Regions from separate parts of the Roseibium salinum genome, predicted to be linked through region 2. Evidence: predicted binding sites of a transcription regulator. Region 2 holds the regulator's gene; each other region holds the start of a gene.
The links. Region 2 encodes HrcA, which represses chaperone genes, less so after heat shock. Its sites were predicted from a motif close to GTTAGCACTCNCNNNNNGNGAGTGCTAAC; they were not measured.
Positions count from the first base shown of each region.

Region 1: a site for HrcA is predicted at 1,106-1,134, ahead of groES (co-chaperone GroES). Genes of this name have one in related genera too.
Region 3: a site for HrcA is predicted at 722-750, ahead of ON753_RS25860 (co-chaperone GroES). Genes of this name have one in related genera too.

Region 1 is NZ_JAPEVI010000003.1:2,489,105-2,491,371, reverse strand. Features, by position in the region: gene groL (chaperonin GroEL) at 1-660, opposite strand, end outside; gene groES (co-chaperone GroES) at 717-1,004, opposite strand; gene ON753_RS16075 (hypothetical protein) at 1,318-1,890, opposite strand; gene ON753_RS16070 (sigma 54-interacting transcriptional regulator) at 2,064-2,267, opposite strand, start outside.
Region 2 is NZ_JAPEVI010000003.1:3,502,478-3,504,744, reverse strand. Features, by position in the region: gene ON753_RS20735 (HesA/MoeB/ThiF family protein) at 1-268, opposite strand, end outside; gene hrcA (heat-inducible transcriptional repressor HrcA) at 329-1,399, opposite strand; gene rph (ribonuclease PH) at 1,550-2,263, shown strand.
Region 3 is NZ_JAPEVI010000003.1:4,583,698-4,585,964, reverse strand. Features, by position in the region: gene ON753_RS25870 (hypothetical protein) at 1-33, opposite strand, end outside; gene ON753_RS25865 (hypothetical protein) at 95-247, shown strand; gene ON753_RS25860 (co-chaperone GroES) at 805-1,122, shown strand; gene groL (chaperonin GroEL) at 1,170-2,267, shown strand, end outside.

The DNA of each region.
Region 1 (2,267 bases), 1.0 Mb from region 2:
GATGTACGGCTTTTCCAGGTCAGCCAGCATCTTGTCGGCGTTGGTGACGAAGTAGGGAGACAGGTAGCCGCGGTCGAACTGCATGCCTTCGACGACTTCAAGCTCGGTCTCGAGGGACTTGGCTTCCTCGACCGTGATGACGCCTTCGTTGCCGACGCGCTGCATGGCTTCGGCAATGTCCTTGCCGACCTGCTCGTCGCCGTTGGCGGAAATGGTGCCGACCTGGGCAACTTCGGCGGAGGTTGTGATCGGCTTGGAAGCGGCGGTCAGGGCCCGGACGGCTTCTGCGGCAGCAAGGTCGACACCGCGCTTCAGATCCATCGGATTCATGCCGGCGGCAACGGCCTTGGCGCCTTCCTTGACGATGGACTGGGCCAGGACGGTTGCAGTGGTGGTGCCGTCACCGGCGACGTCGTTGGTCTTAGAGGCCACTTCGCGCACCATCTGGGCGCCCATGTTCTCGAACTTGTCTTCCAGTTCGATTTCCTTGGCAACGGAGACACCGTCCTTGGTGATGCGCGGAGCGCCGAATGCCTTGTCGAGAACGACGTTACGGCCTTTCGGGCCGAGGGTCACCCTGACTGCGTTGGCAAGCGTGTCAACGCCGCGCAGCATGCGCTCACGGGCGTCCGTTCCGAATTTTACTTCTTTGGCAGACATGTAATCGTCTCACTTGTTCTGGAATGGAGTTGAAATCAGAAGCGGTTCGCGGATGGTTACGCGATCACGCCCATGATGTCGGATTCCTTCATGATCAGGAGGTCTTCACCGTTGATCTTGACTTCGGTGCCGGACCACTTGCCGAACAGAACGCGATCGCCTTCCTTGACGTCGATCGGGATCAGATCGCCATTGTCCTTGCGAGCGCCGGTGCCAACGGCAACGACTTCGCCTTCCTGCGGTTTTTCTTTTGCTGTGTCCGGAATGATGATGCCGCCGGCGGTCTTCTCTTCAGAGTCTACGCGGCGGACGACGACACGGTCGTGCAGTGGACGAAATGCCATAAGACTGTTTCCTCTCATGAGCGCGCCCCACACTTTAGGCAGCGCGCGAGACATGAACATTGGGTTTGAACCGCACGGGAGAAGCTGGGTCTCCCGCGGCTATTAGCACTCCCACATGGCGAGTGCTAGCAGCGTCTCCGATTTATGTAGCTGAGAGGGTGTTGTCAATGCTTTGCGAGGAGATTTTCCGCGCCGGCCTCCCCTTGGCGGGGGCTGGCGATGCAGAACGCCTGCCGATGGGCGGACCCTGCCTTTGAATAGTGGCAGGATTTTGGGCAAGGCCGGCTTCGAGCGGACGCGTGTTCCAGCCCGGTCAGTCCGCCGCGGATATTGTGAAGGGCAAAACGAAGCCGGACCGGCCGCCACCGACCGTGTCGGTGAAGTCCGTTTCCAGCCTGTACTCGCCCGCTGGCAATCCGCTGAACCGGAAATTCAGGGAGGCTGCGATTTCGCGTTTCTTCGAACGGCCGTTGCCGGAGAAGACCGCGAAATTGTCCTCTTTGGCCAGAACCTGACCGGAAAGGTTCAAGAGCTTGTAGCTTGCCGTCAGCTCATACGCATATTCAGAGCCGTTCTCCTGAAAGCCGTAGCCGACCGGTTCGGCATAGATGAAAAGCGCCTCGCCATCGGAGAAAGTCGCGTTTTCACGCGGTCTGTACTGTCCGTAGCCGGTACTGGCGCCTTCCGTGAAGGTCGTTTTCGTGAAGGCAAGGTCCGCTGCTTCCCAGGCCTGGTCGTAAGCGTTCAGGGCCTCTGCGAATGCTTCGGAAGGGGCGGTGCTGGTCTCCGTGGTTGCCTGCGCGGACAGAATGCCTGTCAGTGTTGCAGTCGCAATAAGAACAGCGGACGCAATCCGCCGATGTGTAGTTCCAGCCAGCAAAGCCATATTTCCCCGCACGCCCTTAAGTCTTGTCTTTTATTAGCGATTTGGCCGATCGATATAGACTGACTTCCCGCGCAAGACAAGGAAATGTGTGCAATGCAGTAAACGTTAGCCGGAAATGCTAAATTCCAGACCGCATATCTCCCGCGCCCTCTGCTTGGCGTGAGAAATGCGGATCAACCGCTGCGTGCCAGCCACGACTGGCGTTTGCGGTAGATGGTGGACGGACTGATCTCGAGAGCCGCCGCTGCCATGGCGATGTTGCCGTCAAAGGCATCCAGGGCATCCTCGATGATCCGTCGTTCCTGTGCCCAGAGAGGCTCTATCGAGCCGAAGGCGCGGATCGGCGCTGCCGCGCGGGAGCGTTCGCGGGACAGGTC
Region 2 (2,267 bases):
CGGCCGCGCTGGCGACCTTCGGTTCGCCGAGCTGATAGGTGTCGTGGATCACCTGGCGCTGCAGGTTGGAAAGCGACACCGTGTCGTCATCCACGATGCCGAGCGTCCCGACCCCGGCGGCGGCCAGGTATTGCAGCACCGGCGCCCCGAGCCCGCCCGCGCCGATCACCAGAACGCGGGCGTTCTTCAGCTTCTGCTGCCCGGCCCCGCCGATCTCGCGCATCACGATGTGCCGGGCATAGCGTTCAAGTTCAGCGGGAGAAAGCATGTCGGGTTCTGTTCTCGTTGATCGGGTTAAATGGGGTCGGCCGGGGCAAGGGATCAAGCCTTATCCCAGGATCTTGCTCACCAGCCGGGCGGTGTAATCCACCATCGGGATGACCCGCGCATAGTTCAGCCGCGTCGGGCCGATGACGCCGAGAACGCCGACGATGCGCTGGTTGCTGTCCCGGTAGGGCGACACCACGAGCGAAGATCCGGACAGCGAAAACAGGTTGTTCTCCGAGCCGATGAAAATGCGCACGCCGTCGCCCCGTTCGGCAAGACCCAGAAGCTGTATGAGGTCCTTCTTGCTTTCCAGGTCGTCGAACAGCAACCGGATCCGCTCCAGATCCTCTACCGCATCGAGGTCGGTCAGCAGATTAGACCGGCCGCGCACGATCAGGGTGCCCGGATCGCTCACGCTTTCGCCGCTCCACACGGCAAGCCCCGCGTCGATGACCTTCCGGCTCAACTGGTCGAGTTCCAGCTGGTCCGCGTCACGGACCTTCTCGAGCTCCGCGCGGACTTCCGGGATCGTTCGTCCCTGGATCTGGGCATTCAGATAGTTGGTGGCTTCCACCAGCGCGGAAGACGGCAGGTCAGGAGGCAGGTCGATGACGCGGTTTTCGACCGACCCGTCTTCGCTGACCAGAATGACAAGGGCCTTCTGCGGTTCGATGCGTACGAACTCGATGTGTTTCAGCCGGATGTCCGACTTGTGGGTCAGCACGACACCGGCGCCCATGGAAAGGCCGGACAGCATCTGGCTGGCCTCGGTAAGCACCTGTTCGGTCGAATTCGCCTGTTTCGTGGCCCGCACCTGGACGTCGATCGCCTGGCGTTCCTGCTGGGTCAGATCGCCGACCTCCAGAAGCGCGTCGACGAAAAATCTCAGGCCGACCTGTGTCGGAAGACGGCCTGCACTGGTGTGGGGCGAATGCAGGAGGCCCATATGCTCCAGGTCCGACATGACGTTGCGGACCGAGGCGGGCGAAAGGGACATGGAAAGGTTCCGGGAAACATTGCGCGAGCCGACCGGTTCGCCGGTCTCCAGATAGGTTTCGACGATGGCACGGAATATTTCGCGGGATCTCCTGTCGAGGTCGCTGAGGCTCAAGGCATATTCTCCATCTGACATAAACCCGGCGGGTCTTACTCCCAAGATATAGGCGCAAAATGGGGCTCACGTGAAGCTGGGCCTTTACGGCGAATGAGCTTGGGGTCTACAAGGCGCGAAGGTTTGAGGGAAACAGCCGTTTCCGATAAGCGAAAGTCGAAGGGTATTTTCATGCGTCCGTCCAAACGCGCAGCCGACGAGCTCCGCGCCGTCACATTGGAACGCGGTGTTTCCAAACATGCGGAAGGCTCCTGCCTCGTCAAGTTCGGCGACACGCACGTTTTGTGCACCGCCAGCCTGGAAGAGCGGGTCCCGCCGTGGCTGCGCGGCCAGAACCGGGGCTGGGTGACGGCCGAATACGGCATGCTGCCGCGCGCGACCGGCGACCGTATGCGCCGCGAGGCGAGCGCCGGCAAACAGTCCGGCCGCACGCAGGAAATCCAGCGCCTGATCGGCCGCTCCCTGCGCGCGGTGGTTGACCTTCAAGCGTTGGGCGAGGCGCAGATTAGCGTGGACTGCGACGTCATCCAGGCTGACGGCGGCACGCGCACGGCCGCAATCACCGGTGCCTGGGTGGCGCTTCGCGACTGCGTTGAATGGATGAAGGCCCGCGACATGGTCTCCGGCGAGGTGCTGAAGGAGCATATCGCGGCGGTCTCCTGCGGCATCTACGAAGGCGCCCCGGTGCTCGATCTCGACTATGCCGAGGACAGCACGGCGGAAACCGATGCGAATTTCGTCATCACCGGCTCCGGCGGCATCGTCGAGATCCAGGGAACCGCCGAGGGCGCGCCGTTTTCCGAAGATCAGTTCGGAGAGTTGCTGGGCCTGGCGAAAACCGGCATCAGCCGGCTGATCGACCTGCAGAAAATGGCCATTCTTTAAGGAC
Region 3 (2,267 bases), 1.1 Mb from region 2:
GGCGCTGCGTCTGAGAGAGCTTGTAGAAATCATGGCTGCGGTAGTCCTTCCAATGTGTGGCTTAGAGATCGGTCGGATCGATCGGCGCCATCTGATGTGTGTGAATGTTCAAGCCGGTGACCGGCAGGTGAATAAAGGCGCCAGGCCGTCGCCGCGCACGGCGGGAGAAGCCCCCGGTCGGTTCCCCGTTCCGGTCGACGCGATCGTCGCCGTCAGGCTGCGCGGCGTCGAAGCCAAGGTTCCGTAATACTGAGGAGATCCAACCAGTAAGGTCTGCGTGGTGCGTGTTGTCACTGACAAGATGTCTCCGCAGGAGCACGCGGATGCGTTTCTCGCATGGGCTGCATCCGAACCTGCACGAATTCCCAGGCCGCCAGTACATCCGTGGTCAGCGCCGGGCTCAATCCAGTGTTCGAACGGGCTGCATGCACGACGAATCGGGGCGATGCATTCGTTATCGAGAATTCGGTGGAGAATGGCGGGTCGAAGTCTCTGACACCGCGAAAGCCAAATCGGCCAAATCAACGTTGACTACATATACGCTTCAAACTTGATCGAAACAAGGCACGTTCCCGCTTTATTTATTAAGCCAGGAAAAATCCGCTGGATTATTTGAGAGGAAAAGGTCGAGCCGCGAGAAAAACAACCCGGCCGGTAGGGGAAATACGGGAGATCGGCGGAATACGGCCGGAATTTATATTTTTAGCAGCCGATAATTTATTTTGGCAGTCCTATCATTCGACTGCCAAAGACGCTATATTCTCAATGTGGTCGCCCTACACGCCGACCTCAGAAAGAACATTCATGAAATTCCGTCCCCTCCACGATCGCGTCGTCGTTCGACGCGCGGAAGGCGATCTGACGTCCAAGGGCGGCATCATCATACCCGACACAGCCAGGGAACGGCCCCAGCAGGGCGAAGTGCTCGCAATCGGCCCCGGTTCGCGTGACGAGAGCGGGAACCTGACCCCTCTCGACGTCAAGCCAGGCGATACGATCCTGTTCGGCCAATGGTCCGGCACGGAAGTCCGGATCGATGGCGAAGACCTTCTGATCATGACCGAAGCCGACATCATGGGCGTTGTCGAGAAGACCGAGGCGACCACCACAAAAGCCGCCTGACCGTCTCTCTCCAATCCTGTATCTCAATCCCGTACTGGACGAACATCATGTCTGCCAAGGAAATCAAATTCTCCACCGATGCGCGCGACCGAATGCTACGCGGCGTCGAACTGCTCAATAACGCCGTCAAGGTAACGCTTGGCCCCAAGGGCCGTAACGTCCTCATCGACAGGTCCTTTGGCGCGCCCCGCATCACCAAGGATGGCGTCACCGTCGCCAAGGAAATCGAGCTTGCCGACAAGTTCGAGAATATGGGCGCGCGGATCGTGCGCGAGGTGGCTTCGAAAACCAACGAGCTGGCCGGTGACGGCACGACCACCGCGACCGTGCTGGCCGCATCGATCCTGCGCGAGGGCACCAAGCTCGTCGCCGCCGGAATGAACCCCATGGACCTGAAGCGCGGCATCGACCTCGGCGTCGCCGCCGTCGTCAAGGAAATCCAGGCGCGGGCAACCAAGGTCAACTCTTCCGGCGAGATCGCGCAGGTCGGCACCATCGCCGCCAATGGCGACGCAACCGTCGGCGAGATGATCGCCAGGGCGATGGAAAAGGTCGGCAACGAGGGCGTGATCACGGTCGAGGAAGCCAAGACGGCGGAGACCGAACTCGACGTCGTCGAGGGCATGCAGTTCGACCGCGGCTATCTCTCGCCCTACTTCGTCACCAATCCCGAGAAGATGCGCGTGGAGCTCGAGGATCCCTACATCCTCCTTCACGAAAAGAAGCTCGGCAATCTGCAGGCCATTTTGCCGATCCTGGAAGCAGTGGTGCAGAGCGGCAGTCCGTTGTTGATCATCTCCGAGGACGTCGAGGGTGAGGCGCTGGCGACGCTGGTCGTCAACAAGCTGCGCGGCGGACTGAAGGTCGCAGCCGTAAAGGCTCCGGGCTTCGGCGATCGCCGCAAGGCCATGCTGGAGGACATCGCGGTGCTGACGGCAGGTCAGGTGATCTCCGATAACCTCGGCATCAAGCTCGAGAATGTCACGCTCGACATGCTCGGGCGGGCCAAGCGCGTGGTCATCGAGAAGGATACGACCACGGTGATTGATGGCGCGGGGGAAAAGACCGAGATCGCCGCCCGGATCAGCCAGATCAAGGCGCAGATCGAGGAAACGACCTCGGACTACGACAAGGAGAAGCTCCAG